Regions from separate parts of the Micromonospora sp. NPDC050495 genome, predicted to be linked through region 1. Evidence: riboswitches for the same ligand, from Rfam matches in the RefSeq annotation. Region 1 holds a riboswitch; the other holds the start of a gene.
What was found. Region 1 has a riboswitch for S-adenosylmethionine ahead of thrC (threonine synthase). Riboswitches for the same ligand answer to the same signal wherever they lie in the genome.
Positions count from the first base shown of each region.

Region 1 (11,473 bases):
TGCTCGCCGAAGAGCGCCCGGTTGACCAGGTCCAGGATGCCCTTGGCCACCGAGGCGACCACCAGCGCGGCGAGCACCAGCGCGACCCGGCCCAGCACCATCCCGAACCGCTGGTGGAACAGGCGGAACGCGCGGCCGATCGGCTCCTGCCGCTCGAAGAGGTAGACCGGGCCGAAGAGGGCGAGCGCGAAGGCGACGTAGATGCCCGGCAGCAGGCAGGCGCAGGCGCCGACCGTGATCAGCAGGGAGGCGACGATGGTCCAGCCCCACAGCCCGAGGCAGCGGCGCCAGCCGTAGCGGAAGGCCGCACCGACGCCCGCCGGCTCACCGGCCGCCTGCCGGGCCACCACCCAGGTGCCGGCGGCCCACCCGGCGCTCTGCAGCGGGCCGAAGAGCAGCGCGGCCAGCAGCACCGCGCCGTAGAAGAGGAAGAAGTCGGTGAAGTAGCCGTCGGGCAGGACCGGCGCCCCGTCGGCCCCGGTGGCCGGCTGGCCGGTCGGCGCCAGGGCGAGCGAGAGGACGGCGATCACCGCGGCCGGCACCCCCTGGCTGACCAGGACGATCGGCAGGAGTTGCCGCCAGCCGCGGCGCAGCGCGCCGGTGCACCGGGCGAACCAGCCCGCGATGCCCGCCTGCGGCGGCGTGACGAGCGGATCGGTGGGGTCGGCCGGCGGGTACCAGCCGTAGGCGTGGCCCGGCATCGGCTCGCCGGGATATCCCCCGGGGGCGGGCCAGCCCCAGCCCTGCGCCGGGGCCGGGTGTCCCGGCCACGGCTGCCCGTAGCCGCCGGGGGCACCGTAGCCCGGCTGCCCGTAGCCGGCGGGGGCGCCAGAGCCCGGCTGCCCGTAGCCGGCGGGGGCGCCGTAGCCCGGCTGCTCGGGGGCGCCGGGCGGTGGTGGGGCGGGAGCGTCGGGCGGGACGAAACCCGGCTGGGCGGGGTGTCCGGGCCAGCCCGGGTACGACGGCTGCGCCGCGGCCGGTGGCGTGGGCGGGGCCGGGTCGGCCGGGCCTCCGGACGACGCCGGCGGCACCGGCTCGGTGGAACCCGACGGGGGCTGGTCGGACATGAACCCTCCTCAGCGATGGCTGGAACGGCTCACGATCTTCCCTGGTGCGCGCCCGTGGCGCAGCCCCCGGGCCCGGGTGGTCCGGCTGCCGGGCGGCGGGTCAGATGACGCGGACCCGCTCGGCCTGCGGGCCCTTCTGGCCCTGGGCGATCTCGAACTCCACCCGCTGGCCGTCGTCCAGCGCCTTGTAGCCGTCCATCTCGATCGCGGAGAAGTGGACGAAGACGTCCTGGCCGCCGTCGACGGCGATGAAGCCGTAGCCCTTTTCGGAGTTGAACCACTTCACGGTGCCCTGTGCCACGGTGCACTTCCTCACTCTGCGCGGCGTTCCACAACCCCGGAAACCGGCGGACCGGCACCGGCGGAGCACCGGCTCAGCGATCGGCGACGACCACTGAATCCGGTGACCGAAATCGCACGCTACACGAGGCGTGACGGCGGCGCACGACCACAAATCGGGCATATTTCGGCCGACTCGCGGCCCGGGTGGACGCGGCCCGTGGGCGCTCCGGTATGCATTGCGTCATGACCAGCGCGCGCGTCCCGACCACCACCGTCCGCCGGGTCCGGCCGGCGGACGCCGCCCGGATGCGGGCGCTCCGGCTGGAGATGCTCGCCGACTCCCCGCTGGCCTTCCTGGAGACCGTGGCGGAGGCCGCCGCCCGCCCGCACGCCGAGGTCACGGCCCGGGTCGCCGCGGTCTCCCGGGGCAGCCAGACGGCGCAGTTCGTGGCGGACCCGGGCGGCCGGCTGGTCGGCCACGCCGGCGGCACGGTGCTGCCCGCCGAGCCGGGGCTCACCGTGGTCTACGCCGTCTACGTCACCCCGGCCCGGCGAGGCAGCGGCCTGCTCGGGGCCCTGGTCGACGAGGTGGCCGCCTGGTCCCGGGCCTGCGGGCGGCCCGAACTGCTGCTGGAGGTGGTGGTCGGCAACGACCGGGCCTACCGCGCCTACCAGAAGCTGGGCTTCGTGGACACCGGGGTCCGGGTCCCGCACCCCCGGATCCCCACCCTCACCGAACTCCAGATGCGCCGACCCGCCTGACCCACCGGAGCAGCCGACGCGACCAGGCCGACCGGGCCCCAACAGCAAGATCAGACGTGCCGACGCGACTGCACGATGCGGAACCGGTTCGCGACGTAGGCGCCGTCGGTGAGGGCGGAGTTCGCCGCGGCGTTCGCCCCCGAGCCGTGGAAGTCGGAGAACGCCGCCGACTGGTTGACGAACACCCCGCCGGTGAGGTTGCAGGACAGGTGCACCCCGGCGTCGATCGCCGCCGCCTCGGCGGCGTCGAGCACCGCCTCGTCGGTCGAGTAGACGGCCGCGGTGAGCGCGCCCTTCTCCCCCACCGTGGCGCGGAGGATCTCCAGGCTCTGCGCGGTGGAGTCGGTGGCGATGGCGAACGAGATCGGCCCGAACCACTCCCGCGAGTAGGTCGCGGTGTCCGCGGCGTCCAGCTTCACCACGGTCGGGGTACGCACCACGGCGTCCGGGTACGACGGGTGCTCGACGGTCCGCGACTCCAGCACCGGCTCGCCGACCTTGGTGACCTCCGCCAGCCGCTCCAGCACGCCGTCGTTGACGATCGCGCCGGTCAGCTCGACGCCCCGGGCCGGGTCGGCGGTGAGCTTGGCGACCGCCCCGGCGATGCCGGCGGCCACCTCGTCGAAGCTCTTGTGCCCCTGATCCGTGGCGATGCCGTCCCGGGGGATGAGCAGGTTCTGCGAGGTAGTGCACATCTGGCCGCTGTACAGGGTGAGCGTGAAGCCCAGGTTGCGGCAGAGCCCGGCGAAGTCGTCGGTGGAGTCGATCACCACCGTGTTCAGCCCGGCCTTCTCGGTGTAGACGGCCGCCTGCCGGGCGTTCTCCTCCAGCCAGTCGCCGTACTCGGTCGAGCCGGTGAAGTCGACGATCCGCACGGCCGGGTGCAGGGCCAGCGTCGAGGCGAGCCGCTCACCCGCCGCCTCCGGCGCGAGCTGCACCAGGTTCGGGTCGAAGCCCGCCTCGGCGAGGACCTGGCGGGCGTAGCGCACGGTGACGGCCAGCGGCAGCACCGCGCGGGGGTGCGGCTTGACGACCACCGGGTTGCCGGTGACCAGCGAGGCGAAGAGCCCCGGGTACGAGTTCCAGGTCGGGAAGGTGTTGCAGCCGATCACCAGGGCCACGCCGCGCGGCACCACGTGGAACGTCTTGGTCATCCGCAGCGGGTCGCCCTTGCCGGCGGCCTTCTCCCAGCCGGCGGTGCCCGGGTGGCGGGTCATCTCCGCGTACGCGTAGGCGATCGCCTCCAGTGCCCGGTCCAGTGCGTGCGCGCCGCCGGCCTGGAAGGCCATCACGAACGCCTGGCCGCTGGTGAACTGCACCGCGTTGGCCAGCTCGAAGATGTTCTTGTGCAGCCGGTCCAGGATCTCCAGGCAGACGCCCACCCGGGCCTGCGGGCCGGCGTCCCGCCAGGCCGGCAGCGCGGCGGTCGCGGCGGACACCAGCTGGTCGGCGCCGGCGTGCGGGTAGCGCACGTTCAGCGCGACGCCGAACGGGCTGATCTCGGTGGCGACGGTCTCCCCGTCCGCCGGCTGGTCGAGCGGGAAGTCAGCGTTCAGGTACGCCTCGAAGGCGGTCCTGCCGTCGGCGGCGGCGGTCTCGCCGTACACCCGGGGACTGGGCGACTCCGGGTAGGCGGACCAGTACCCCCGCTCCGTGATGGCGGTCAGCGCGCGGTTGAGGGTGTCGGCGTGCCTGGCGTACAGGGGGTGCGGGGTCTCCGTCATGCCCGCCATCATGCAACAGCAAGCCACCAGATCAGTAGGGGCGTGTCACAAGTTGGCACCGCCGCCCACCGCTCGGGCGGGGATTGACCGGACCATCCGCGGGTAACCGCGCGGCCGGCGAACGAGGGGCGGCCGCGGGTGGGAATCACCGAGATCCGGGTGCACGGCGTCGCCGACCGCGGGCCGGAGGCGATGCTGGACCGCCCGATCGTGCACCGGGTGGCCGGCGACCGGGACGCCGGTTTCTACCGGGTCAGGCCGGACTTCGGAAGCCCGTGCAACACGGCCGGCGGGACCCTGGAGGCGTACCGCTGGAGCGGCCTCACCGGGGGCACCGCCGCCCGCACGTTCTCCCTGGTCCTGCTCCTGCCCTTCATGCTCGCCAACATCGCCGTCTGGATGCTGCCGCCGGGCCGCCGCACGGGGTTGCTCGGCAAGGCCCTCTGCCGGCTGCTCGCCGCGACCCTCACCGCGATGTTCGTGCTGTCGATCGTGGGGGTGGCCCTGGACCTGATCGCGTGGCAGTGCGCGGAGTACCCGCGGTGCCTGGCGGGCCGCCGGGAGATCTCCTGGCTGGGTGACCTGCTGCCGGGGCAGCGCCTGGCCCTGCTCGCGCTGCTGCCGCTGCTCGCGGTCGCCCTGCTCTGGTGGCTCGGCGGGCGCACCTGGCAACTCCCCGAGGACACCCGCCCGGTGCCGGGGCCGGGGGCGGACCGGCTCGACGCCCCGACCTTCTGGGACAACCGAGCCCTGCTGCTGCGCCTGCGATCCCTGCACGTGACGATCTCCCTGACCTCCCTCGACCTGGCCCTGCTCCTGGCCCTGGCGCCACACGACCGCGGTCTCCCCGGCAACGCGCTGCTCGCCGCGGTGGTCGGCCTGCACGCCGCCGCGCTCGTGCTGCTCTGCCTCCCCCAGCTCGAACGGCCCGCCGCCGCCCGCTGGCCGCGACGGGCGGTCAGGCTCCTCCGCTGGGCCACCCTCGCGCTGACCGCGCTGGCCCTGGCGTACGCGGCGGCCCCCCGCGCGCCGTGGACCGCCCGGGGCGGCCTGCCCGGGTACGACGTGCTGGTCGCGCTCCTGTTCGCCGCCCAGATGGTGCTGCTCCTGGCGCTGGCCGTCCTGGTGCTGGCCCGGCGACCGACCCCGGGCCGGTCGAACCTGCTGGTGACCGCCGCGCCGCTGGTGGTCTCGATCGCGATCGGTCTGGCCGTGTCGTACGACGCCGGGCTGACCTATGGCGTCGCCGAATACCTGGACCGCGGCTCCAGCCCCACGCCGGCCCGCCCGCTGCCGGCCGACGCCCCGCCGCTCTCCCCGCCGGTCGCCTTCCGCTGGGCGGCCATGGGCGTCTCGGCCGCGCTGCTGCTCGCCGCCGGCACCGCCACGCTGGCCGGCCGCTACCGGCGGGCCAGCCGGCGCCGGGCGGCCGAGGAACTGGTCCGGAGCGAGTTCCCGGAGGCGGAGCGGGCCGCGCCGGAGCGGGTGCGTGCGGTCCGGGACCGGATCGTCCGGGCGCGGCTGGCGGACCGGCTCGCCCCGCTGCTCCTGACGGCGTACGCGCTGCTGGCCGCGCTGAGTCTGGGCGCCGCCGGGCTGTCGCTGCTGCATCACGGGCCGGAGGACGTGGCGCACTGGCTGGGCGGGATGCCGCTGGCCCGTCCGGTGATCTTCGCGACCGACCTGGGGAGCCTGTTGATCGGGCTGTTCGCGGTGGTGCTGTTCGGCACCGGGCTGTTCGCGTACCGGTCGCGCGCGATGCGGGTCGTCGGCGTGCTCTGGGAGCTGGCCACCTTCTGGCCGCGCGCCGGGCACCCGCTGGCCGCCCCGTGCTACGCCGAGCGCGCGGTGCCGGACCTCACCCGGCGGATCGCGCACCTCACCGCCGGCGGGAACGCGGTCGTGCTCTCCGGGCAGAGCCACGGCAGCGTGCTGGCCGCGGCGGCGGTCCTCCAGTTGCCGGCGGCCTGCCGGGCCCGGGTGGCGCTGTTGACCTACGGCACCCCGCTCGGCCGGCTCTACAGCCGGGTCTTTCCGGCGTACCTCGGGCCCGCGGTGCTCCGTGAGCTCGGTGACCGGGTGGACTGGCGGTGGATCAACCTGTGGCGGCGTACCGATCCGGTCGGCGGCCCGGTCTTCCCGCCGGAGCTGCCCCGCGACGATCCGGCCGCCGGGGTGGACCGCCGGGTCCGCGACCCGAAGGCGCTGGTCATCCCGGCGGGCGACACGGTGCCGCCGGCGATCGGCCGGCACCGCTTCCAGCCGGACGAGGACCTGCACCGCGCGGTGTGCGACCTGGCCGGCCGGCTGCCGCCACCTGGGGCCGGGCCGACCGGCTGAGGGCCACGGACAGCGACAGGGCCGGCGGAGTTCCGCCGGCCCTGTCGCGAGGTTGGTCGGGAGGGACGTCCGCACAACGCCTCTGGCGTTGGGTCGCAAGAACTTGAAAAGTCTCCGGCGGATGCCCTCCCGCACCGAGCATCTTGCGCCGTCCGGTTCCTGCCGTCAAGTCCTTGAGGGTGGTTTTCTGGCACTCACCGGATACCGCCGGTTACCCACCGCTCTCTCCCGATCCTCCGCTCGGGCCGGTTGCCCTCGGCCGGACAGCCGAGCGAACGGTGCGGAGCCCGGCCCACAACAGGACGGCACCGCCGCCGATCAGCACCGGTTCGAGCGCGAAGCCGGTGGCCAGCCCGCGCCGGTCCGCCAGGGCGCCGAGCAGGCCGAGGGTGAGCGCGAGCGAGAGCGGGTAGAGGTTCGCGATGCCCAACCCGGCCAGGAACAGCGCCCCGACGGCGAGAGCCGCCGCGCCCGCCGGGCTGACCACCCTGGCGCAGTCGCTACGGGACCAGGGCGCCCGTTGCGCCCGGTGGCCCTCGGCCTGACCAGCCCGGCTCCGGATCACCGCTGGCACGTCGTGGTGCGCGACACCACCCGAACCACCGGTTGAGCGACCCCTAGGCGAGCAGGCCGGCGTCGCGGGCGGCCCGCAGCGAGGGCTTGATGCGGTGGGTGGGGCCGACCTGCGGGGCGACCGCGTCGATGGTCTTCAGACCCTCGCCGGTGTTGAAGACCACCGTCTCGGCGGCCGGGTCGAGCCGACCGGACTCCACCAGCTTGCGCAGCACCGCGACGGTGACCCCGCCGGCGGTCTCGGCGAACACCCCGGTGGTGCGGGCCAGCAGCCGGATGCCGGCGCGGATCTCGTCGTCGTCGGCGTACTCCATCCAGCCGCCGCTGCGACGGACCGCCTCCAGCGCGTAGAGGCCCGCCGCCGGGTCGCCGATGTTCAGCGACTTGGCGATGCCGGTGGGCTTGACCGGGGTGATCGTGTCGGTGCCGGCGTGCAGCGCGGTGGCGATCGGGTTGCAGCCGGCCGACTGCGCGCCGAACACCTTCCAGCCGCCGGCCGGCGCCTCGACCAGGCCGATCTCGACCAGCTCGGCGAACGCCTTGTCGATCTTCGTGAGCAGCTCGCCGCTGGCCATCGGGATGACCACCTGGGCCGGGATCCGCCAACCGAGCTGCTCGGCCACCTCGTAGCCGAGGGTCTTGGAGCCCTCGGCGTAGAACGGCCGGACGTTGACGTTGACGAACGCGGTGTCCTCGAACTCGTCGGTCTCCACCAGCTCGCCGCAGAGCCGGTTCACGTCGTCGTACGAGCCGTCGATGGCGACCAGGTCGCCGCCGTAGACGGCGGTGGTGACCACCTTGCCCGACTCCAGGTCGCTGGGGATGAAGACCACCGACGGCGCGCCGGCCCGGGCCGCGTGGGCGGCCACCGAGTTGGCCAGGTTGCCGGTCGAGGCGCAGGCGTACCGGGTGAAGCCGAGCGCCCGGGCGGCGGTCAGCGCCACCGAGACGACCCGGTCCTTGAACGAGTGGGTGGGGTTGGCGCTGTCGTCCTTGACCCAGAGCGGGGCGGTGATGCCCAGCTCGGCGGCGAGGTTCGGGGCGGACACCAGCGGGGTCAGTCCCGGGTCCAGGGTCACCCGGGTGGCCGGGTCCTGGCCGGCCGGGAGCAGGGCGGCGTACCGCCAGAGGTTCTTCGGGCCGGCCTCGATCTGCTCGCGGGTGACGGCGGCCAGCGCGGCGGCGTCGTAGTCGACCTCCAGCGGGCCGAAACACTCGTAGCAGGCGTGCTGCGCGGCCAGCGGGTAGCGCGCGGAACAGGCGCGACAGACCAGGGCGCGGGCCGGGCTGAGGGTGGTGTCGATGCCGGAGACGGCGGGAAGCGTCGACGTCATGTCGAGAAGGTCCTCTCATCTTTCCCCGCATCGCCGGATGCGGCGGGGACGGAATTGGCACCTGCCCGCGGTCGCTCGTCGTCGAGCGCGCGGGTGGTTGCCGGGGCGTCATCGGGCCGTATCCCTCAGCCCCTCTGGATGAGGTATGCAGTTGTGCCGTCGAGTCTATGCGCCGCCGGAGGCCGCGCCACCTGGGGATCCCACGGTGTGGGCCGGCTCAGCGCCCGAACACCGCGACCGGCTCCACCACGGCCGGCCGGTCGACCACGGCGTCCGGCGCCGGGGTCGCCGCGGCGCGGGTACGGGTGGCGAGGTTCGCGGCCACCAGGGCGGCGATGGTCAGCCCGGCGCCGACCAGCTCCACCGGGACCGGCCGGTAGCCACGCAGGATCTGCACCGCGAACGTGGCCACCGGCACCAGGTTCATGAAGAGCGCGGCGTTGGCCGGGCCGAGCCGTCGTACGCCGGTGTTCCAGGCCAGCACCGCGAGGACGGCGCCGACGAGCACCGCGTACCCGAGCTGGGGAGCGACCGCGACGAGGTCGGCGGCGGCCGGCGCGTGCTGGAGCCCGGCGAGGTCGGCGACGGTGCTGGCGGCGAGCATGGCGAGCATGCCGGCGACGGCGGTGAGCGTGGTGTACCGCAGCGCGGACCACTCGGGGAACCGGCTCGCGCCGTGGGTGTAGAACGCCCAGCCGAGCACCGCGCCGATCATGAGCAGCCCGCCCAGGCCGAACTGTCCCAGCCCGTCCAGCCGACCCCGGGTGATCACCAGGCCGACGCCGACCAGGGCGACCAGCGAGAGGCCGAGCAGCGCCGGCCGGGGCCGTACGCCGTCGCGCGCCCAGCGGACCAGCTGGGTGACCAGCGGCACGGTGGCCGCGAAGAGCGCGATCTGCTGCGGGGTGGCGTGGCCGAGGGCGAGGTTCATCAGCGTGTTGAAGCCGGCGAAGCCGAGCGCGCCGAGCAGCGCCACCTCGACTCCGCGTCGCTGGGTGGCCAGGGCGGCGACCCCCTCGCGCGCCAGCAGCAGGGCGAGCAGCACGGCGGTGGCCAGCACGTACCGGGCGGTGGTCAGGTTGAGCGCGTCCACCCGGGTGAGCGCGCTGGCCAGCACGGGGAACATGACTCCCCAGCTGATTACGGCGAAGATCGGCAGGGTGGCGTGACGGGAACGCATCGCAGCTCCTATGTTCGAGTACCGTCGAACCAACGGCCCGACTCTAGGAGCTTGTTTGACGATTGTCGAACATAGGTTACCCTGGTCACATGGAGCTGCACGAACCCGAGCTGCGGGACGTACCGGTGACCGCCGTGCTGGCGGCGCTGGCCGACGACGTCCGGCTGCAGATCGTCCGGGCCCTCGCCGAGGGCGGGGAACACGCCTGCGGCACCTTCGAGTTCGGCGTCTCCAAGGCGACCCGCAGCCATCACCTCAAGGTGCTGCGCGAGGCCGGCCTGACCCGGACCCGGCTCGCCGGCACCAGCCGGTTCGTGCGCCTGCGCCGCGAGGAACTGGACCGCCACTACCCGGGCCTGCTCGACGCGGTCCTCGCCGGGCCCGGCCGGGCGGCCTGATCACCCGATGCGGAGCACGGCGCGCCTGATCGGCGCCCTCACCGGCGTGACGCTGCTGGCCGCCTGCGCCCCGACGCAGGGGCCGGCCGGGAGGCCGCCCGACCGGCTGCCCACGGCGCCGGCGGGTGTCGACCCGCTGGCCACCACACCGCCGCGGCCGGGCGCCCCCACGGCCGACCCGACGCCCGCCGCCGCCTGCTCGCCGGAGGGCATCCTGATCACCGAACTCGGGGTGAGCGCCGCGATGGGGCTCCGGGCGATGGGCCTGGAGCTGGTCAACTGCGGCGACCGGCCGTACGAGCTGAGCGGCTATCCGGCGGTCCGGCTCCGGGATGCCGACGGCGATCCGATCACGGTGCGGATCATCCCGGGCGCGGCCCCGATCACCGCCGGCTTCGACCACCCGCCCACCCGGATCGTGCTGGCCCCCGGCGAGCGGGCCGGCGCCGCGCTGATCTGGCGCAACCTGGTCACCGACCCGACGGTGGTGGCGGCCAACGGCACCGCGCTCGACGTCGCCCCGGTGGCCGGGCGGCCCGCGTACCCGGTTGCCCTGGACGGACCGATCGACCTGGGCAACACCGGCCGGCTGGGGGTCAGCGCGTGGGAGCGCAGGAAGCCGGGCCCGGCCACCGACGCGCCCACGCCGCCCGCCCCGGCGTCGCCCACGACCCCGCCGGTCAACCCGCTGGCGCACCAGAGCCCGGTACGGGAGCGCCCGTACCGGACTCTGGTGCGCTAGCTAGTGGGCGTTCAGACCGGGACCGAGGCCGGCGGGGCCGTGGCGGGCTCGGCCGGGGTGGCCCGGCGGCGGGCCAGCGCCGCGTCCAGCGCCCAGCTTCCCGGGCCGAGCACCGCGACCAGCAGGAACGACCAGCAGAAGAGCGCGGCCAGCTCGCCGCCGTTCTGGATCGGCAGCAACTCGTGCGGCTGGTGCACCGTGAAGTACGCGTACGCCATCGACCCGGAGGCGAGCAGCGCGGCGGGCCGGGTGAACAGGCCGACCAGCACCAGCGCGCCGCAGACGAGCTGGATCAGCGCTGCCCACCAGCCGGGCCAGGTGGCGAACGGGATAGCCGCACCGGAGCCCCGGTTGCCACCGAGGACGCCGAAGATCGACGCGGCGCCGTGACACAGGAAGAGCGCGCCCACCACCACGCGGTACAGGGACAGGACGGGGCCGCTCAGCTGGGCCGGAATCATGTGGAACCTCCTGGGCCGGATATCGGACGGATCCAGGATGGCGATCACACATATCGATGTTAACCGATTTCTTTGCAGGCGGGACAATCTCGTGGGAACGCTCCCATGATATGGGCGAGCAGGCTCCCGCGGGTACCCCGCCGGTCAGCTCAGCTCGTGACGTCCTTGCGGGTGAAGCGCCAGAAGGCCAGGCTCCAGAACAGCGTCGCGTAGACGATCGCCGAGAACACGCCCTTGACCACGTCGTCGGTCTGCATCGGCGTGGACAGCAATCCCAGCCAGGCGCTGCTGTAGTGGGTGGGCAGCAGGTTCCGCAGCCCGCCCAGCGCGGTGATCTGGTCCAGGATGCTGGACAGGATCCAGAGCAGCACCGCGCCACCGACCGCGCCGAGCGCCGCATCGGTGGTCACCGACAGCAGGAATGCCAGCCCGGCCACCACCAGCAGGGCGACCGCGAGATAGCCGAGCACCCCGAGCAGCCGCAGCAACCCGTCGCCCGGGGCCAGCTCGGCCGAGACCTGGCTGCCCAGCGGCTGCCAGCCGTACCGGAGCGTGCCGGCCAGCAGCGCGGTGCCGGCCAGCAACAGCAGGGCCAGCCCGGAGTACGCGA
Region 1 is NZ_JBFAJK010000033.1:45,646-57,118, reverse strand. Features, by position in the region: gene AB0I11_RS25480 (hypothetical protein) at 1-1,067, opposite strand, end outside; gene AB0I11_RS25475 (cold-shock protein) at 1,168-1,368, opposite strand; gene AB0I11_RS25470 (GNAT family N-acetyltransferase) at 1,593-2,111, shown strand; gene paaN (phenylacetic acid degradation protein PaaN) at 2,162-3,835, opposite strand; gene AB0I11_RS25460 (hypothetical protein) at 3,974-6,175, shown strand; gene AB0I11_RS25455 (hypothetical protein) at 6,387-6,740, opposite strand; gene thrC (threonine synthase) at 6,793-8,082, opposite strand; SAM riboswitch class I at 8,095-8,227, opposite strand; gene AB0I11_RS25445 (DMT family transporter) at 8,300-9,262, opposite strand; gene AB0I11_RS25440 (metalloregulator ArsR/SmtB family transcription factor) at 9,352-9,660, shown strand; gene AB0I11_RS25435 (DUF4232 domain-containing protein) at 9,668-10,402, shown strand; gene AB0I11_RS25430 (DoxX family protein) at 10,414-10,863, opposite strand; gene AB0I11_RS25425 (ABC transporter permease subunit) at 11,013-11,473, opposite strand, start outside.

Region 2 (11,473 bases), on a different contig from region 1:
CTTCCACCAGGGCTTCGCCGGCGAGCTTGCCACCTTCCGGCCGGACGTGTTCGCCCGCCCCGAGCTGGCCGCCTGGCACGCCGAGGCGCAGGAGGCGGCGAAGAAGCTCCTCGGCAAGCGCAAGCGCCGGCAGGCCGTCGTCGACAAGCTGGCCGTGCACCTGGTCGGCGGCGCGACGCTCGACGCCGAGCGGGCCGAGGTGATCACCGGACGCCTGGTCGCCGCCCAGGCGCAGGCCGCCGCGCTGCACCAGCACGCGGTCGCGCTCGGCGGCCTACGGATCCCGGCGTGGCAGCCCACGAACCCGGACGCACAGCAGCGGCTGGCGGAGGCGATCGAGGCCACCCGAGCCAGCCGCACCCTCCTGGCCCGGCACCCGCAGGCGTGGGAGCTGTTCCAGCGCGGCATCTCCGAGGTCGACGCCGCCCTCCTGGACCGGGTCGCCGCCCGGTGGCGGGCCTGGCGCGGGGTGCTGCGTTCCGCCGAGCCGGAGCTGGTCCTGTGGTCGGCCGGCGCGCACTGGGTCGACGCCTGGCAGCGGGACGGCGCGACCTGGCTGCACGACCTGGGCAGCGAGGAGCTTTTCCCGCTGCGCCGCTGGGCCACCGTCCTCACCCACGCCGACGTGCTCGCCTCCGCCGGCCTCGGCGACTACCGGGACCAGTTGCTGCGCGCCGAGGTGAACGGACAGTTCGCCGAGGAGGCGTACCGGCGTGGCGTCGCCGCCGCCTCACTCGGCGAGCGGGTACGGGCCGGCGGGCTGCAGTACTTCGACCCGGAACTGCACGACGACGAGATCGTCCAGTTCGAGACGGCCGCCGGTGAACTGCGCGCGGCGCTGCCCGAGCGCCTGCCCTCGGTGCTCGTCCGCCGCCGCCCCTTCAGCCCTTCCGACCGGCGGGGCCGCTTCGCCGACTTCGCGGCGGAACTGCGGCGCAAGCGCGGCGGCCGGTCCTTCCGAGAGCTGTTCGAGCACTACCCGGACGCCGTGCTGGCGTTGACGCCGTGCGTGCTGGTCAGCCCCGCCTCGGCGGCGAACTTCCTGGCACCGGGAAGCCAGCGCTTCGACCTGGTCATCTTCGACGAGGCGTCGCAGATCCGGGTCGCCGAGGCGATCGGCGCGATGGGGCGGGGCAGCGCCGTGGTGGTCGTCGGCGACTCCCGACAGATGCCGCCGAGCAGCATCATGCAGGCCGGCCACACCGTCGACGACATCGACGAGGGCGACGGCCCGGTGCTGGAGGACCTGGAGAGCATCCTCAGCGAAGCCGTCGAGTCCGGGCTGCCGCAGCGGTGGCTGTCCTGGCACTACCGCAGCCACGACGAGTCGCTGATCGCCTTCTCCAACCGGTACTACTACGACAACAAGCTCTCCAGCCTCCCGTCGCCGGGGATGAGCAGCTCCGCGGGCATCACCTGGCGGCGGGTCGACGGCCGGTACGACCGCGGTGGCACGCGGACCAACGACGTCGAGGCGCGGGCCGTCCTCGCGGACATCACCCGGCGCCTGCACGACCCGGCCACCGCCGGGCAGTCGATCGGCGTGGTCACCTTCAACATCCAGCAGCGGGACCTCGTCCTCAACCTGCTGGAGGACAGCACCGACCCGATCATCCGGGAGCAGCTCTCCGGCGCGGTCCCGGAACCGATCTTCGTCAAGAACCTGGAGAACGTGCAGGGCGACGAGCGGGACGTCGTGCTGTTCTCGCTGGCCTTCTCCACCAACCCGGAGACCGGCCAGCTTCCGCTGAACTTCGGTCCGCTCAGCCAGGCCGGCGGTGAGCGGCGACTCAACGTGGCGATCACCCGGGCCCGCCGGCAGGTCGTGCTGTTCTCCTCGTTCAACCCGTCCGACATCGACCTGTCCCGTACCTCGGCGGTCGGCACCCAACACCTGCGGGCGTACTGCGAGATGGCCGCCGCCGGCGTCGACCGGCTGGGCGACCTGGCCACCGACCGGACCGAGCGGCGCAGCCGCATCCGCGACGAGGTGGCCGCCGCGCTGCGCGACCGCGGCCACCAGGTCCGCAGCTCACACGGCCTGTCCGACTTCACCGTGGACCTCGCCGTACGCCGGCCGGGCTCGGCCCGCTGGCAGGTGGCCGTCATGCTGGACGGCCCCGACTGGAGCACCCGGCCGACGGTGGCCGACCGGGACCTGGCGCCCGCCCTGCTGCGGACCATCATGGGCTGGCCGGAGGTGGTGCGGTTCTGGCTGCCGGCATGGATCCACGACCGGTCCGCGCTGCTCGACCGCGTCGACGACGCCGTCGCAAGGGCCGACGCTCCAGAGCCGCCCGCGCCGGCGGAGGCCGTCGCGCCCCACGACACCGTCGAGCTGCCGTCGCCGCGCACGGCCGAGGACGTCGAGCAGGTCCACCTGGTCGGGCTGTCTGGTCCGCGCGTTGCGGAGGACACCGAGCCCGCCACGAAAGCGTCGCCGGCACGTGTCACGGGCCTCACCACCGCATCGGCGCCGTCCCCCGTCTCGGACCTCGCCACCGCGTCCGCGCCGGCTCCCGTCGCGAGCGCGCCGCCGGCGACGACCGGCGCCATCGAGGTCAGCCCCTTCGTCCCGTACGTCCCGACGCCGCTGGGCGACCAGAGCGACCTTGATCTGCTCGCCACCGACCAGCGGGTGCGCGGGCTCGTCCGGGAGGCGCTGCGGGAGATCATCGCGGCCGAGGGACCCGTCGAACAGCACCGGCTCGCCCGCCTGGCCCTGGCCCGGTTCGGCTTCCTGCGGACCCGGGAGGACCGGCGCCTCGCCGTGCTCGCGCTCGTCGACGCCCGTCGGCTGTACGGCCACCCCACGGTCGGGCGGTACGCCTGGCCCGACGGGACGGACCCGCAGACGTACCGCGCGTACCGGGTCACCCAGACGAGCAACGACCGGGTCTTCGAGGAGGTGCCGCCGGAGGAGGTCGCCAACGCCTTCGTTGACGTTCTGCAGAGCGTGCCGAGCATGGACGAGGAGCGCCTGCTGCGTGCGGGGCTGGAGCGCCTCGGCTACCGACGGCGCACCGACAAGATCGACAAGCTGCTCCGGTACGGCTTGCACATCGCGGTGACCAGCGGCCGAGTCCGGGTTGACCAGGAGGGACGTCTGACCTCGGGTTGACATGAGTCACCGACGTGACCGTGCCGGGACGAAGCCCTCGCCGGCCACACCCCTGCCGTCGGGCATGCGGCGGCGAAGGCTCGTGACGGGTACTGCCTGGGCTCCGTGAGCGGTATGCATGATAGCCGGACTTGCGAGTCCATTCCTGGGTTCGACGTCGACTGGAATCCGCCGGAGCTCCCTGGTCTAAACCGCCATTCTGCGCAGGTCAACACCCCCCGAGGTGAAGGTTGTCGAGGGCCGAGCGGCTCTGGCGATGACTGATCAAGTGGACTATTCGGTCCGGGAGAGGCTAGCCTGCGGAGGTACTCGATCGCGGGGCGACACGCCCGGCCGCAGCCCCGCTCAGACGGCGGCCCGGCTGCTGCTGGAACTGCGTACCTGGACCCCTTACCACCAAGATCTACAGGAAGGCGCGGCCGATGGAAACCGATCAGGATCGTGTCATCGCATCTGCCCGAGCTGTCCTTCCGGCCACCGAGCGCCGGCGCACGGACATGACCAGCCACGGCTTCACGTTCGTCGCCGATGAACCGCACAACGGCGCACTCGGCGACGGCCCGACGCCGACGGAGTACCTGTTGATGGCGCTCGCGTCGTGCACCGCCCAGACGCTGCGGCAGTACGTCGACTACAAGTACGACACTGCCGGTGACATCACCGTCGAGATCGAATACCACGAGCCCGTGCGGGAAGGCGCGGAGCGGTACCTCAAGCGCACGATCACGTTGAGCGAGGACCCTGACCCCGACGACCTGAAGGTGATGCATGAGATCGCCGAGAAGTCCCCGGTGACCCTGCTGATCCAGTTCGCCTGGAGCGTGCGGACCGAGTTCGTCGGCCCGGCTTGATCAGTTATCCAGGCCGACCCGGCCAGCGCGCCGGAAGGTGACGTGTGACCGGGACCAGGATGAGCGGCCGGACGATCTGGAAGCGCACTCTGGCGCCACCGCTGCGAGCCTTTCTGCGGACCGAGTCCGGCAGCGCCGGTGTGCTCGTGACCGCCATCGTCGCCGCACTGCTCTGGGCCAACATCGACCTCAACTCCTACGAAGCCCTGTGGCGCACCCCACTGTCCCTACGCCTCGGGCACCTCGAGCTCTCCCGCGACCTGCACACCTGGATCAACAGCGGCTTGATGACGCTGTTCTTCCTGGTCGTCGGCCTCGAGACGCGGCGCGAGTTCGACCTGGGTGACCTCCGCGACCGGCGACGATTCGTGCTGCCCGCCGTGGCCGGCGTGATCGGCATGCTGATCCCGGTGCTGGTCTTCCTGGCGATCAACCACGGTGGGCCGGGCGCGCATGGCTGGGGTGTGGCCATGTCGACCGACACCGCTCTGGCGTTGGGCCTGCTGGCACTGCTCGGTCGCGGCGTGCCCGACCAGGTCCGGATCTTTCTGCTCACCGTGTTCGTGGTCGACGACCTGATCGCACTCATCGTCATCGCCCTCGTCTACAGCGACGACATCAGAATGACGCCCATCGTGGTGGCCGTCGCGGCGTTCGCGGTCATGCTGGCCCTCCGCGCGGCCGGCGTGAGACGTGGCGCGGCGTACGCGCCGGTCGCCGTCGTGATGTGGGGCGCGCTTCTGGTCAGCGGAGTCGACCCGGTGGTGGCCGGACTGGCCATCGGGCTGACCGCGTTCGCCTACTCTCCGGGACGCGCCGAGCTCGAGCAGGTCAGCGGACTGTTCCGGTCGTTCCGTGAGCAGCCGACGCCCACGCTCGCGCGGACGGCGTCGATCGGCCTCGCGAACACGCTGTCGCCCAACGACCGCCTTCAGCGCATCTACCATCCCTGGTCCAGCTACCTCATCGTGCCGCTGTTCGGCCTGGCCAACGCCGGCATCAGCATCGACGGTCCGTTCCTGGCCCAGGCGTTCACCTCACCTCTGACCTGGGGCGTGCTGCTCGCGTATGTCGTCGGCAAGCCGCTCGCCGTGATCGGCACCTCGGCCGGGCTCACCTGGGTCTCACGCGGTCGCATCCGTCCGGCCGTGGGCTGGGCGGGCGTGCTCGGAAGCGGCACGATCGCCGGCGTCAGCTTCACCGTGTCGCTGCTGATCGCCGGCCTGGCCTTCACCGGCGACCACCTGGCCGAGGCCAAGGTCGGGGTGCTCAGCGCCGCGATCGTGTCCTCGGCGCTGACCTGGACCGCGTTCCGGGTCACCCACATGTTGCCCAAGGACACGCGCATCCGGGCGCTGTTCGGCGACATGACGGAGCTGACCGACCTCATCCCCGACGTTGACGAGCAGCGGGACCACGTCCGCGGCCCGGCCGACGCGTCGGTGACGCTGGTGCAGTACGGCGACTTCCAGTGCCCGTACTGCGGGAGGGCCGAGCCGGCCGTCCGACAGCTGCTGGGCCACGCCGACCTGCGTTTCGTGTGGCGCCACCTGCCGCTGCCAGACGTGCACCCGCACGCCCAGCTCGCCGCGGAGGCCGCCGAAGCGGCGGCCGCCCAGGGCAAGTTCTGGCAGATGCACGACCTGCTGCTCGACCACCAGGACAAGCTGAGCCTCACCGATCTGCTCGGATACGCCGGCGACCTCGGCCTGGATCAGAAGCGCTTCCACGACGAGCTCACGAGCCACGCCCACGCCGCTCGCATCGACCGCGACATCGACTCGGCCGACCACAGCGCAGTGTCCGGCACCCCGACCTTCTTCATCAACGGCCGCCGCCACCACGGCGCCTACGACATCGCGACCCTGACCACCGCCATTCGTACGGCCCGCGCCCGGGCCCGCCTCGGCCGCGCTGGGCCGGCGACCGGTGACCAGGCGCGTCCCGTCGACGTGACGGCACGCCGGTAGGCCGTCAGGTCGCGCCGTGCGACCTCCTGCCGGGACGGGACGCGACCGGAGCGTCACGAGGATCCGGGACCTCGTCGAGGCGTGCGCGGAAGCGCCGGCGCGTTGGCGCGTTCGGCGGATCGGCCGAGGTCACCGGCCTTCGGCGAGCCGGGTGTGCAGGCGGGTCCGGCAGGCCGGCCATTCCGAGGCGAGGATGGAGTACATCGCGGAGTCCCGGAGCAGGCCCTCCTCACCCGGCGCCCAGGACCGCGACCAGCAGCGCAGCACGCCCTCGAACTGCGCGCCCACCCCCTCGATCGCCGCGCGGGAGCGCGCGTTGCGCGCGTCGGTCTTGAGGTCGACGCGGGCCACCCGCCACTGCTCGAACGCGTGGGCGAACAGCAGGAACTTGGCCTCGGTGTTCAGCCCGCTGCCCTGGGCCGAAGCGGCCAGCCAGGTGAAACCGACCTCGACCGCGCACAACTCGTCGCGGTCCGGCCACAGCCGCGGATCCCAGTAGGCGGTCGCCCCAACGGCGCGTCCGGACGCCTTGGCCACCTGCGCGTACGGCAGCAAACTCCCGGCCGCGGCCCGGGCCAGCTGAGCATCGATGTAGTCGCTCACCTCGCCCGCGGTGGGCACCCACGTGAAGCGGTACGAGGTCCGGTCCTCCTCGGCCGCTCTGGCCAGGTCCGCGGCGTGCCGGTGCTCCAGCGGCTCCAGCCGGACACGTTCACCGTCGAGCAGCGGCGCGGTCAGTCTCGTGGGGAATGGCAGGGGAGTGCTCCGTCCGCGACTTGCCTGGCACACCCTGTGCCGGGCCGGGTCCTCACCCGGAGCACCCCACCCGCGTAGGAGGGTTGCCGGCCAGCAAGCCGGGGCTTCGCGCTGGCACTCATGACCTGGCGTCACGGTAGCGACGGTGTTGGGGCCGACGCAATCCACATTTCCACGCCTGACAGGTGCGCGAGCGCCGCTGCCGGCCGGTCGGGTTCGGACGCCGGACCCGTGACCCCGGCGAGGTCCGCGCCTTCCTCGACCGGACCGTCGCGAACCTGCCCGCCGCGCGGCGCCTGGCCCGGGTGGTCGGCCGCTGGGGCTCGTCCTGGCGCAGACCGGAGGTCTTGCGGAGCAGTTCGTATACAACATACGCTCCCCGAATCGCCCACTCGAGGAGCTCCCAATGACGAACCTCAGTGACCCGAGCCTGCGAAGGCTCTCCCCATTACGGGCAGCTGTGGCGGCGCTCGCCGTCGCCTGCACCGTCGTAGCGTGCTCGCCGGTGTCGAACGACGAGGGCGGCGCCAAGTCCGGTGAGGACCAGGCGGCAGGACAGGACAACTTCGGTACGCCGGCCGACCCGGCCGCCGTGAAGAAGGGCGGCAAGCTGGTCATCGCCCTCTCCGCGGAGCCCGACGCGCTGGACCCGACGCTGTCGCGCAGCCTCTACTCGCGCTACGTCTTCCAGGCCATCTGCCAGAAGCTCTACGACGTCAACGAGCAGGCCCAGGTCGTACCGCAGCTGGCCACCGCCCTGCCGAGCACCAGCAGCGACGGCAGGACGGTCACCATCCCGCTGCGCCAGGGCGCGCGGTTCGCGGACGGGACGCCGTTCGACTCCGCCGCGGTCAAGGCCACCCTGCAACGGCACCTGACCAACGCCCGCTCCGCGCGCAAGAGCGAACTCGGTCCCATCGAAACCGTCGACGCGCCCGACGCCAACACCGTCGTGATCCACCTGAAGCAGCCGTTCGCGCCGCTGGTCGGGGCGCTGGCGGACCGGGCCGGCATGATCATGAGCCCGAAGGCGCTGCAGAGCCTCGGCGACAACTTCGCCAACGCGCCGGTCTGCGTCGGCCCGTTCAAGTTCGCCAAGCGGGTGCCGCAGAACTCCATCGACGTGGTCCGCGACCCGAACTTCTACGACGCCAGCAAGGTCAACTTCGACGCCATCTCCTGGCACATCCTCAGCGACGCGAGCATCCGGGCGGCCAACCTGCGCTCCGGCGACGCGCAGGTCGCCGACAGCATCTCCACCCAGGACTACGCCGCGTTGCGCGGCGACTCCTCGCTCACCGTGCTCCAGTCCCAGTCGCTGGGCTACCAGGGGCTCACCTTCAACATCGGCAACGTCGACGGCGTCGGCACCCCGCCGAAGCCGATCAACCGGCCGATCGCGCAGAACGCCAAGGTCCGGCAGGCCTTCGAGTACGCCCTCGACCGCAAGGCGCTGGTCCAGGCCGTCTTCAACGGACTCTTCGCCCCCGCCTGCTCACCGATCTCGCCGGCCAGCCCGTTCTCGTCCGAGCAGGCGCAGACGTGCGTCCCGCACGATCCCGCCAAGGCCAAGCAGTTGCTGTCCGAGGCCGGCGTGCAGACGCCGTACCCGGTGGCCATGCTCATCTCGAACACGCCCGACTCGCTGCGCCTCGCGCAGGCGTTGCAGGCCATGGTCAAGGACGGCGGGTTCGACCTGAAGATCAACCCGGTGGAGTACTCCTCGCTCCTCGACGAGCAGGACCGCGGCAACTTCGAGCTGCTGCAACTGGGCTGGAGCGGGCGGATCGACCCGGACGCCAACATCACCAACTTCGTCGGCACCGGCGGCAGCCAGAACGTCTCCGGCTACAGCAACCCGCAGCTCGACACCGCGCTCACCCAGGCCCGGCAGTCCAACGACATCGAGGAGCGCAAGAAGCTCTACGGGCAGGCGGTGGCGATCCTCCAGCAGGACGACGCGCTGATCTACCTCTACCGGCAGCGGAACCTGACCGCCGTCTCGCAGAAGATCCAAGGCCTGCAGGTCTTCCCGGACGGCGTGATCCGGGCGGCCTTCGCCGGGTTCACCAAGTAGGTCATGTCGTGGCTCGCTATCTGCTCACCCGTGCCTGGCACTCGGCGTTGACGCTGCTGCTGTCGACGGTCGTGGTGTTCCTCGGGGTGCGGGCGCTGCCCGGGGACCCGGCCCTCGCCCTCGCCGGCGAGGACCGGTCCCCGGAGGCGCTGGAGGCCATCCGGCACCACTACGGGCTCGACCAGCCGCTGCCGATCCAGTTCGGGCAGTACGTGGCGCGCGTCGTGCAGGGCGACTTCGGGGTGTCGATCCGGACCGGGATACCGGTCTCCTCGATGCTCGGCACCGCCCTGCCCGTCACCGTCGAACTGTCCCTGCTGGCGATCGTCCTCGCCGCCGCGCTCGGCGTCGGGGCCGGGGTGCTCGCGGCGGTCCGCCGCGGGCGCCCCGCCGAGTGGCTGGCCAACGGGCTGGCCCTGATCGGCCTGTCGGTGCCGCACTTCTGGCTCGGACTGCTGGCGATCCTCTACCTCTCCGTGGCGGCCGGGCTCTTCCCGGCCTCCGGCTTCGTGCCCCTGCTCCAGGACCCGGTGGACAACCTGCACCACATCGTCCTGCCGGCCGTCATTCTCGGCACCGGCCTCGCCGCCATCATCATGCGGCAGACCCGGTCGGCGATGCTGGAGGCGCTCTCCTCCGACCACGTCCGGACGGCGAAGGCGAAGGGTCTGCGGCCCCGGGCCGTCATCACCCGGCACGCCCTGCGCAACAGCCTGATCGTGGTGGTGACGATCGTCGGCCTGCAACTCGGTGGCCTGATCTCCGGCGCCGTCGTCACCGAGCAGATCTTCGGGCTGCCCGGCTTCGGCAAGATGACCATCGACGCGGTGTTCCAGCGGGACTACCCGGTGATCCAGGCGGTCGTCCTGCTCACCGCCACCGCGTACATCGTGATCAATTTCCTGGTGGACCTGCTCTACTCGGTCATCGATCCGCGCATCCGGGTGACGGGGGAGCCGGCATGACCGTCCTCAGCGTACCGATGGCGGACGCCGCTCCCGCCGGCATCAGCCGGCGCGCCCGGGTCCTGCGGCGACTGCGCCGCAACCCGCTCGCCGTGGTGAGCTTCGTGGTGCTCGCGCTCGCGGCCGTCGTCGCCCTGCTCTCGCCGTGGATCGCGCCGCACGAGGTCCAGCAGACCGATTTCGCCCACACGTTCTCCCCGCCGGGCACCCCCGGGCACCTGCTGGGCACCGACGACCTGGGCCGGGACGTACTGTCCCGGATCATGCTGGGCGCACGCGCCTCGCTGCAGGTGGCGTTCCTGGCGGTGGCCACCTCGCTGGTCATCGGGGTGCCGCTCGGCCTGGCCGCCGGCTACTTCCGGTCCTGGGACGCGGTGATCTCGCGCTTCACCGACCTGCTGCTCGCCTTCCCGTTCCTGATCATGGCGGTGGGGTTGGCGGCCATCCGCGGCGCCAGCCTCACCAACGCGGCCGTGGCCGTCGGGATCGCCCAGATCCCCGGCGTGATCCGGGTGGTCCGCTCGGACACCCTGCGGCTCAAGTCGCTCGACTTCGTCGCCGCGGCCGTGGTGGACGGGGCCAGCGACCTGTGGGTGCTCGCCCGGCACATCCTGCCGAACGCGACGTCGGTGATCCTGGTGCAGGCCACCGTGGCGATCCCGGCCGCGATCCTGGGCGAGGCGGTGCTCTCCTTCCTCGGCCTCGGCATCCAGCCCCCCGCGCCCAGCCTGGGCACCATGCTGGCCACCGCCCAGCAGTTCGCCGCCCGGGCACCCTGGGCCGCGGTCCTGCCCGGCGTCGTCATCATGGGCCTGGCGCTGGCGTTCAACGTCTTCGGCGACGCCCTCCGGGACGCCCTCGACCCGAAGGGAGACCGGCGATGACCACGGTCGAACGGGCGGCCGCCTCCGCCGCCGCGGTCGGTTCGCCCGTCCTGGCGGTACGCGACCTGTCGGTCTCGTTCCGCACCGAGAGCGGGACGGTCTCGGCGGTGGACCGGGTCAGCCTGGACCTCGCCTCCGGCGAGATCGTCGGGATGGTGGGCGAGTCCGGCTGCGGCAAGAGCGTCACCGCGATGAGCATCGCCGGCCTGCTGCCGGACAGCGCGCGGGTCACCGGCTCCGTCCGGCTGGAGGGCGCCGAACTGGTCGGCGCCCGGGAGTCGGTGCTGCGCCGGGTGCGCGGCAAGGAGATCGCGTACATCTTCCAGGAGCCGATGACCTCGCTGAACCCGGTGCTCACCGTGGGCCGGCAGATCGGGGAGGTGCTGCAGGTCCACGAGCGGATGTCCAAAAAGGCGGCCCGGGCCCGCGCCGTCGAGCTGCTGTCGCTCGTCGGCATCCCGTCCGCCGCGACCCGCGTCGACAACTACCCGCACCAGCTCTCCGGCGGCATGCGCCAGCGCGTGATGATCGCGATGGCGGTGGCCTGCGGCCCGAAGGTGCTGGTCGCCGACGAACCCACCACCGCCCTGGACGTCACGGTCCAGGCCGGCATCCTGCAGGTGCTGCGGGACCTGCGGGACCGGCTCGGCACCACCATCCTGGTGATCACCCACGACCTCGGCGTGATCGCCGACATCGCCGACCGGGTCGTCGTCATGTACGCCGGGCGGGTGGTGGAACGGGCACCGGTCGTCGACCTGTTCGCCCAGCCCCGGCACCGGTACACCGCCGGGCTGCTGGCGGCCTCGCCGACGCCGGGCAAGCACGCCGGCACCGAGCGGCTGCAGG
Region 2 is NZ_JBFAJK010000017.1:28,710-40,182, reverse strand. Features, by position in the region: gene AB0I11_RS18405 (DUF4011 domain-containing protein) at 1-3,121, shown strand, start outside; gene AB0I11_RS18400 (OsmC family protein) at 3,544-3,972, shown strand; gene nhaA (Na+/H+ antiporter NhaA) at 4,017-5,942, shown strand; gene AB0I11_RS18390 (GNAT family protein) at 6,072-6,731, opposite strand; SAM riboswitch class IV at 6,710-6,824, opposite strand; gene AB0I11_RS18385 (ABC transporter substrate-binding protein) at 7,204-8,775, shown strand; gene AB0I11_RS18380 (ABC transporter permease) at 8,784-9,740, shown strand; gene AB0I11_RS18375 (ABC transporter permease) at 9,737-10,624, shown strand; gene AB0I11_RS18370 (ABC transporter ATP-binding protein) at 10,621-11,473, shown strand, end outside.
Region 2: it holds a riboswitch for S-adenosylmethionine, as region 1 does, so the genes downstream of both, AB0I11_RS18390 (GNAT family protein) here and thrC (threonine synthase) in region 1, are expected to answer to the same signal.